Regions from separate parts of the Pseudomonas sp. JV414 genome, predicted to be linked through region 2. Evidence: riboswitches for the same ligand, from Rfam matches in the RefSeq annotation. Region 2 holds a riboswitch; the other holds the start of a gene.
The links. Region 2 has a riboswitch for cobalamin ahead of cobW (cobalamin biosynthesis protein CobW). Riboswitches for the same ligand answer to the same signal wherever they lie in the genome.
Positions count from the first base shown of each region.

Region 1: linked by a shared signal. The riboswitch ahead of cobO (cob(I)yrinic acid a,c-diamide adenosyltransferase) and the one ahead of cobW (cobalamin biosynthesis protein CobW) in region 2 are both predicted to bind cobalamin.

Region 1 covers NZ_VYKC01000022.1:122,691-126,094, reverse strand. Annotated here, with positions in the region: gene F6R97_RS24530 (cobyrinate a,c-diamide synthase) at 1-1,076, opposite strand, end outside; gene cobO (cob(I)yrinic acid a,c-diamide adenosyltransferase) at 1,073-1,684, opposite strand; cobalamin riboswitch at 1,765-1,999, opposite strand; gene F6R97_RS24520 (hypothetical protein) at 2,156-2,752, shown strand; gene F6R97_RS24515 (PQQ-dependent sugar dehydrogenase) at 2,821-3,404, shown strand, end outside.
Region 2 covers NZ_VYKC01000002.1:618,063-621,466, reverse strand. Annotated here, with positions in the region: gene F6R97_RS03740 (CbtA family protein) at 1-490, opposite strand, end outside; gene F6R97_RS03735 (CbtB domain-containing protein) at 502-708, opposite strand; cobalamin riboswitch at 829-1,056, opposite strand; cobalamin riboswitch at 1,253-1,469, shown strand; gene cobW (cobalamin biosynthesis protein CobW) at 1,567-2,640, shown strand; gene cobN (cobaltochelatase subunit CobN) at 2,644-3,404, shown strand, end outside.

The DNA of each region.
Region 1 (3,404 bases), on a different contig from region 2:
AACGCGGCAAGGCGCTTCTGCATCACCGCATCACCGGCCAGCAGGCCAACCAGTTCAGCGCGAGTGCCCTCGACATCGGTCAAGGAATCCAGCAGGTACAGCATGCCGCCACACTCGGCCAGCAACGGTTTGCCCGCTGCGTGGTGAGCGCGGATCGCGGTCAGCATCGGCGTGTTTTGTGATAACGCCACATGGTGCAATTCGGGGTAACCGCCCGGCAGATACAGGCTATCTGCTTCTGGCAATTCGGTGTCGCGGATCGGCGAGAAGAAAAACAATTCGGCGCCCATCGCCCGCAGCAGATCCAGGCTCGCGCCGTAGGTAAACGCGAAAGCTTCGTCCCGAGCCACGGCAATCCGCACACCGGCCAGCAACGGTTCGGCGGCGATCATTTCAGGCGCGGCGAATTCCACGGCCGGCGGTAGAGCCACATCGCAACTGCTGGCCAAGGAGTCGGCCGCCGCATCGAGACGCAGGTCGAGATCATTCAGCTCGCTGGCCTGAACCAGGCCCAGATGCCGACTCGGCAATTCGATCCCGGTCTCCCGGGACAACGCGCCGTACCAGCGCAAGCCTTCAGTCAGGCTGCCTTCGAGCAACTGCGCATGGCGCACAGTGCCGACCCGGTTGGCCAGCACACCGGCAAACGGCAAGTCCGGTTGATAACGCGCAAGACCCAGGGCCAGCGCGCCAAACGTCTGCGCCATGGCGGTGCCGTCGATCACGCCGAGCACCGGCACACCGAAGTGCCGCGCCAGGTCGGCGCTGGACGGCGTACCGTCGAATAGCCCCATGACGCCTTCGATGAGGATCAGATCGGCTTCGCCAGCGGCCTCCCACAATAGACGTCGACTTTCCTGCTCGCCGACCATCCACATGTCGAGTTGGTAAACCGGTGCGCCGCTGGCGCGCTCGAGAATCATCGGGTCGAGAAAGTCCGGGCCGCATTTGAACACGCGAACCTTGCGCCCCTGATTGCGATGCAAACGGGCAAGCGCGGCGGTGACGGTGGTCTTGCCCTGACCGGAGGCCGGCGCGGCGATCAGTACCGCCGGGCAATGACGGGGTTGAGTCACAGTTCGACGCCTTTTTGCGCTTTGATTCCAGCCTGGAAGGCGTGCTTGATCATGCCCATTTCAGTGACGGTGTCGGCCAGCTCGATCATCTCTGGTTTGGCGCCACGACCCGTGACCACCACGTGCTGCATCGGTGGACGGGCCTGCAAGTCGCTGAGCACCTGATCGAGATCGAGGTAGCCGTGCTTGAGGGCGATGTTCAGCTCATCGAGCACCACGAGGCCAATGGCCGGATCACGCAGCAATTCGCGGGACACCGCCCACGCGGCTTCAGCGGCGGCGATGTCGCGCTGGCGGTCCTGGGTTTCCCAAGTGAAGCCCTCGCCCATCACATGAAAACGCACCTGCTCCGGGAAGCGCCGGAAGAACAGCTCCTCGCCGGTGCTGGTGCGCCCCTTGATGAACTGCACCACGCCGCACTGCATGCCGTGGCCCATTGACCGCGCAAGCATGCCGAACGCCGAACTGCTCTTGCCTTTACCGTTGCCGGACAGCACCAGCAGCAAACCGCATTCATTCGGGGAGTTGGCGATGCGTTCGTCGATCACCGCTTTTTTGCGCAGCATGCGCGCGAGATGGCGTTCGTCACGATCGGGAGTATCAGTCATGGGGGAGCTCTCCGTTGAGGCTGGATAACGGCGGGCAGGCACAAGAATAGACGGCAAGAAGCCTGGCATCGCCCACCGTGATGCCGTTGGATGAATCAGGCCGGTCTCCGGGCTCATGAGCGGCGTGTTGCCTGACTGCGCGCCTTCCCATGTTGACATCAACACAGTGGCTCAAAGCGCAGTCTTCACTCATTTACCGTTGCGGGGGCAGCGCCGGGATCATGACGCTTCGTCGCTTGACGATAGCCACTCACCGGCTTCCCTGTTTCACTCTGTCGGCCATCGCCACAGAGCACCTGAAACAAGCCGCGAAGGTTAGAGGGTTGGGGGTGGAGCGTCAATTGAAGACAAAGCGTGGGCACTCGATATACTGCCGCCCATCAATTACCTGACACCAATCTTGCACCACACTGTCAGCAGTGATATCAAAGCGCCATAGAACCCAACAACACAATTACAAGGGTAAGCAACATGCAAGGCATGATCATCAGCAATCCGAAGCTGGAATTCCTGCGACCGGTGCTGGAACGCTGGTTTGACTGTATCGACCGCTACAACGCTGTGCGCGGCGATAACGACACACCTTATTGGTACGACGAAAAAGCCAACCTCGGCCTGCTCTCCGCCGCGGCCTGGATGGCAGAAATGGTCACCTTGCAACAAACGACGACGCGCAAGCAGAACGAAGAAGGCGAACGCAACGGCCGCGCCGACCTGTTTATCGCCACTCCCGAAGCCACCGCCGAACAACGCGCCTACCTTCAAGCCACTCAACGCTGGCCGCGGGTCAACAGCCTGAACCTGACTCAGGCACTACAGGACATCACCAGCGAGGCCAAGCGAATCAGCTACGCCAGCGACCTGAAACTCGGTTGCCTGTTCGTTGCGCCGCAAAAAGCTCAGCAGAGCGCTACACCGGAAGAACTGCAGGACATGCTCGACGACTTGCAGAAGGAACCCAGCTGCGCCGTGGCCTGGTATTTCCCTTACGCCTATCGCAAGTTGCGCAATGAAGCCGGCAACTACCATCCAGGGATCGCCGTATTACTCAAGGAAGCCCGCGGCTGACGGGTTGAACCATCAAGCGTCTACGCTTCTCTATGATTACGTCAATGCATTCATAGGGAAGATCAGTAATGCGCAAACCCCAGCTCGTTTTCATCATCGCGCTCGCCGGAGGGCTCGCCGCCTGTGGTGAAACCTCCAGCCTGCAAGTCTCGGATGGCACAGGCCCCTCGCCCAAGCTGCCAGAACCGAATAAAACCCTGATCCCGACGGTGAACATCGCCCCGGCGATCGGCTGGCCTGAAGGTAAGAAACCCGTCGCCGCGGCAGGGACTCAAGTGGCGGCGTTTGCCGAAGGCCTCGATCATCCGCGCTGGCTCTATGTGTTGCCTAACGGCGATGTGTTGGTGGCCGAAACCAACGCGCCGCCCAAACCCGATGATGGACAAGGCATTCGTGGCTGGGTCATGGGCAAAGTCATGGGCCGCGCCGGTGCTGGCGTCCCCAGCCCGAACCGCATCACTCTGCTGCGGGACAAGGACCACGACGGCGTCGCCGAAACCCGCACGGTGTTCCTGGAAAACCTCAATTCGCCCTTCGGCATGACCCTGGTCGGCAATGACCTGTACGTCGCCGACACTGATCGCCTGCTGCGCTTCCACTATGAAAACGGTGAGACCGCGATCAAGTCGCAGCCGATCAAGATAGTCGATTT
Region 2 (3,404 bases):
GGCTGAACACGATCAGTGCGATGCCGACAGCGGTGGATGCTGCAGTGCCGATCCACCAGATCTGTCGTTGCGCCAGATCCGCCGCGGCAGTGCCCGGCAGCTCAGGTGGCAGGCCGAGAGTTGGCGCCAGCACGAATGTCGCATAACCGGCCAGACCCCAGAGCAGGCCCTGAGAGGTACGGCGTGGAGCGCGCAAGGTGTAGAGGCCCGCGAGCATCAAAGCGAAACCGACTGCTACCACCAGATTGCCGCCGGTGGTCGACAGCACGCGCTGCCAGCCGTCTTCCGGCTCCCAGGCTTCGGCATCGTGGGTGTGAGCGGTGACAGCACCCGCGGCGTGCTCGTGGATTTCGACAGCGGCCGGCTCGGATTTTTCGTAGGTCTCGGCCTGCAAAATCAGCGGGGCCACCCAGAAACTTTGCAGCAGGGTCAGCAGCAGGGCGGCCAGCAGCCCGCTGAAACCTGCGGTTTGCGCAATACGCTTGATCATGTCAGCAGGTCTCAATGGCACGGAAAGGCGGAGCTGTGACGGGTGTCGTGCGCGGCGTTGTGCACCGCTTCGATGTGCGAGAAACCGGCGAAATACACAAGACTGGCGCCAAGGATCGACGCACAAAAAGCGGCGGTCAGGCGTTGGCTCAGGGTAGTGGTGGTGCTGATGGTGCTCTTTTTATCGGTGTTGCTGCCGGTGCTGCTGATGATCGACATGGCGCTTCCCTCTGGTCTGTCAGCGGGTGAATAGAGCGCATGAAAACCTCCGCACGCCGGGGCACGCAGAGATTTCGAACAGCGCCCGCCCACCGCGGGTTTGTTATTCAGTGAACGTAAAAGTCACTTTGTGTTGCGGGCCGGTCTCCGGGCTCGCGAGGGGCAGGGCTTGCGCCGACACCTGCAAGCATCACCTTCCCATGCCGTATGACAGGCACAGTGGATCTGACGCTTCACTCGCTTACCGTTGCGGGGGCAGCACCGGACTGACATGGCTTTGAGTAAAGCACATGATTCACCGGTTTCCCGTTTCACCCTGTGAAGGGCACCCGTAACAAGGCGTGTAGGAGAGCATGGGCGGGGGTTGGGCGTCAATTGGCATGGGTTCTCAACTCGGAACCCAGTCGCCTGCATCGCGGGCAAGCCACGCTCCCACATTGAACCGAGTTCTTCCATGGGAATGCGGTCAAAAGTGGGAGCGGGCTTGCTCGCGAAGGGAGCGCCGCAGATGTCATGTGGACATTGACCCGCCCCCACACGATGCGTAGCCTTGCGCTTTCGAGGTTCTTCGGCGTTTGCCGAAGCTAAGAAGGGAACGCGGTCGATGCCGCGGCTGCCCCCGCAACTGTGAACGGTGATGTTCGCTGCCACGCCACTGCAAGCCCTGATCCCTCAGGTTCGCGGGAAGGCGCAGCGAATGCCAGGCCAATAAGGCCGGCACACCGTCAGCCAGGAGACCTGCCTCGAAACGAATTCTCACTACAACCGGGCGGGGTGATCCGGTGGCGAAATCTTCCGCGCGCATTTGCAGCAGCGGTCGTCGTCCCGTATGCCCGCCACCTTGCCAAAGGGCATCCGATGAAAACACTGGCCAAACTCCCCGTCACCATCGTTACCGGCTTCCTCGGCTCGGGCAAAACCACTTTGCTGCGCCACATGCTCGACAACGCTCAGGGTCGTCGCATCGCGGTGATCGTCAACGAGTTCGGCGAGCTGGGCATCGACGGCGAAATCCTCAAGCAGTGCTCGATCGGTTGCACCGAAGAAGAAGCCAACGGTCGCGTCTACGAACTGGCCAACGGCTGCCTGTGCTGCACGGTTCAGGAAGAGTTCTTCCCGGTGATGCGCGAACTGGTCGCTCGTCGCGGCGACCTCGACCACATCCTCATCGAAACCTCGGGCCTGGCCCTGCCAAAGCCTTTGGTTCAAGCCTTCCAATGGCCAGAAATCCGTAGCGCCTGCACGGTTGACGCGGTGATCACCGTGGTCGACAGCCCGGCCGTTGCAGCTGGCACCTTCGCTGCGTTCCCGGATCAAGTGGATGCCCAGCGCAAACTCGACCCGAACCTGGACCACGAATCGCCGCTGCACGAGCTGTTTGCCGACCAACTGGCCAGCGCCGATCTGGTGATCCTCAACAAGGCCGACCTGATCAGCGCTGAAGACCTGGCCCGTGTGCGCCTGGAAGTCGCCGAAGAACTGCCGCCGGCGGTGAAAGTCATCGAAGCCAGCAGCGGTCGTCTGCCACTGGACGTGCTGATCGGCCTCGGTGCCGGTTCCGAAGAACACATCGACAGCCGCCACAGCCATCACGATCATCACCATGAGGGTGAAGACGGCCATCACGATGAGCATGACCACGACGCGTTCGATTCCATCTCGATCGAGCTGCCGCAAGCCGACGAAAGCCTGCTGATGGATGCGCTGACTCAATTGGTGGTCCAGCACGGCATCCTTCGGGTCAAAGGTTTTGCAGCAGTGCCGAACAAGCCGATGCGCCTGCTGATCCAGGGCGTGGGCACGCGCTTCGACAAGCACTTCGACCGTCAGTGGGGCGCTGAAGAAGCGCGCACCACCCGTCTGGTGTTAATCGGTCAGGACCTGGATGCCGCTGCGCTCGAAGCGCAATTGCGCGCTGCGCTCAGCGTTTAAACCATGCACCTGCTCAGGACCCAGCCCGGCGGTTTCGTGTCGGATGACAACATTGCCGACCTTGGACAAACCCCCGCCGAGCTGGTGATCCTGTGCAGCGGCGATTCCAGCCTGGCGTTGCTCGCCGAAGCGGCGCAGCAGTTGCCCGACGATTACCCGAGCGTGCGCCTGGCCAACCCGATGCAGGTGCAGAATCACGCCTCGGTCGATCTCTACGTCGACGAAGTGCTGCGCCACGCCAAGGTGATTCTGATCTCGCTGCACGGTGGCATCGCCTATTGGCGTTATGGCATCGAGCGTCTGGTGGAATTGTCCGAGCGCGGCGTGCAACTGATTCTGGTGCCGGGGGACGATCGTCCGGACCCGGAACTCAGTGACCTGAGCACCGTAACTCCGCAAGACCGCGACCGGCTCTGGTACTTCCTGCGTCAGGGCGGCATGGCCAATGCGCTCGACCTGTTTCGCTGCCTGGCCAATCGCTGGTTGGACCGTGATTACGCCTGGTCCGAGCCGCAAACCCTGCCACGCACCGCGATTTACCACCCGCAAAAAAGCCCCGCAGAACTGAAGGATTGGCAAGCCGACTGGCAAGCTGATCAGCCGGTGGCGGCAGTGCTGTTTTACCGCTCGCATTTGCAGGCGGCGAACACTGGTTTCATCGATATTTTCTGCCAGCGTTTGCAGGCGGCGGGGTTGAACCCGTTGCCGATTGCGCTGGCCAGTCTGAAAGAGCCCGGCTGCCTGACGGTGGTTGAGGACTTGCT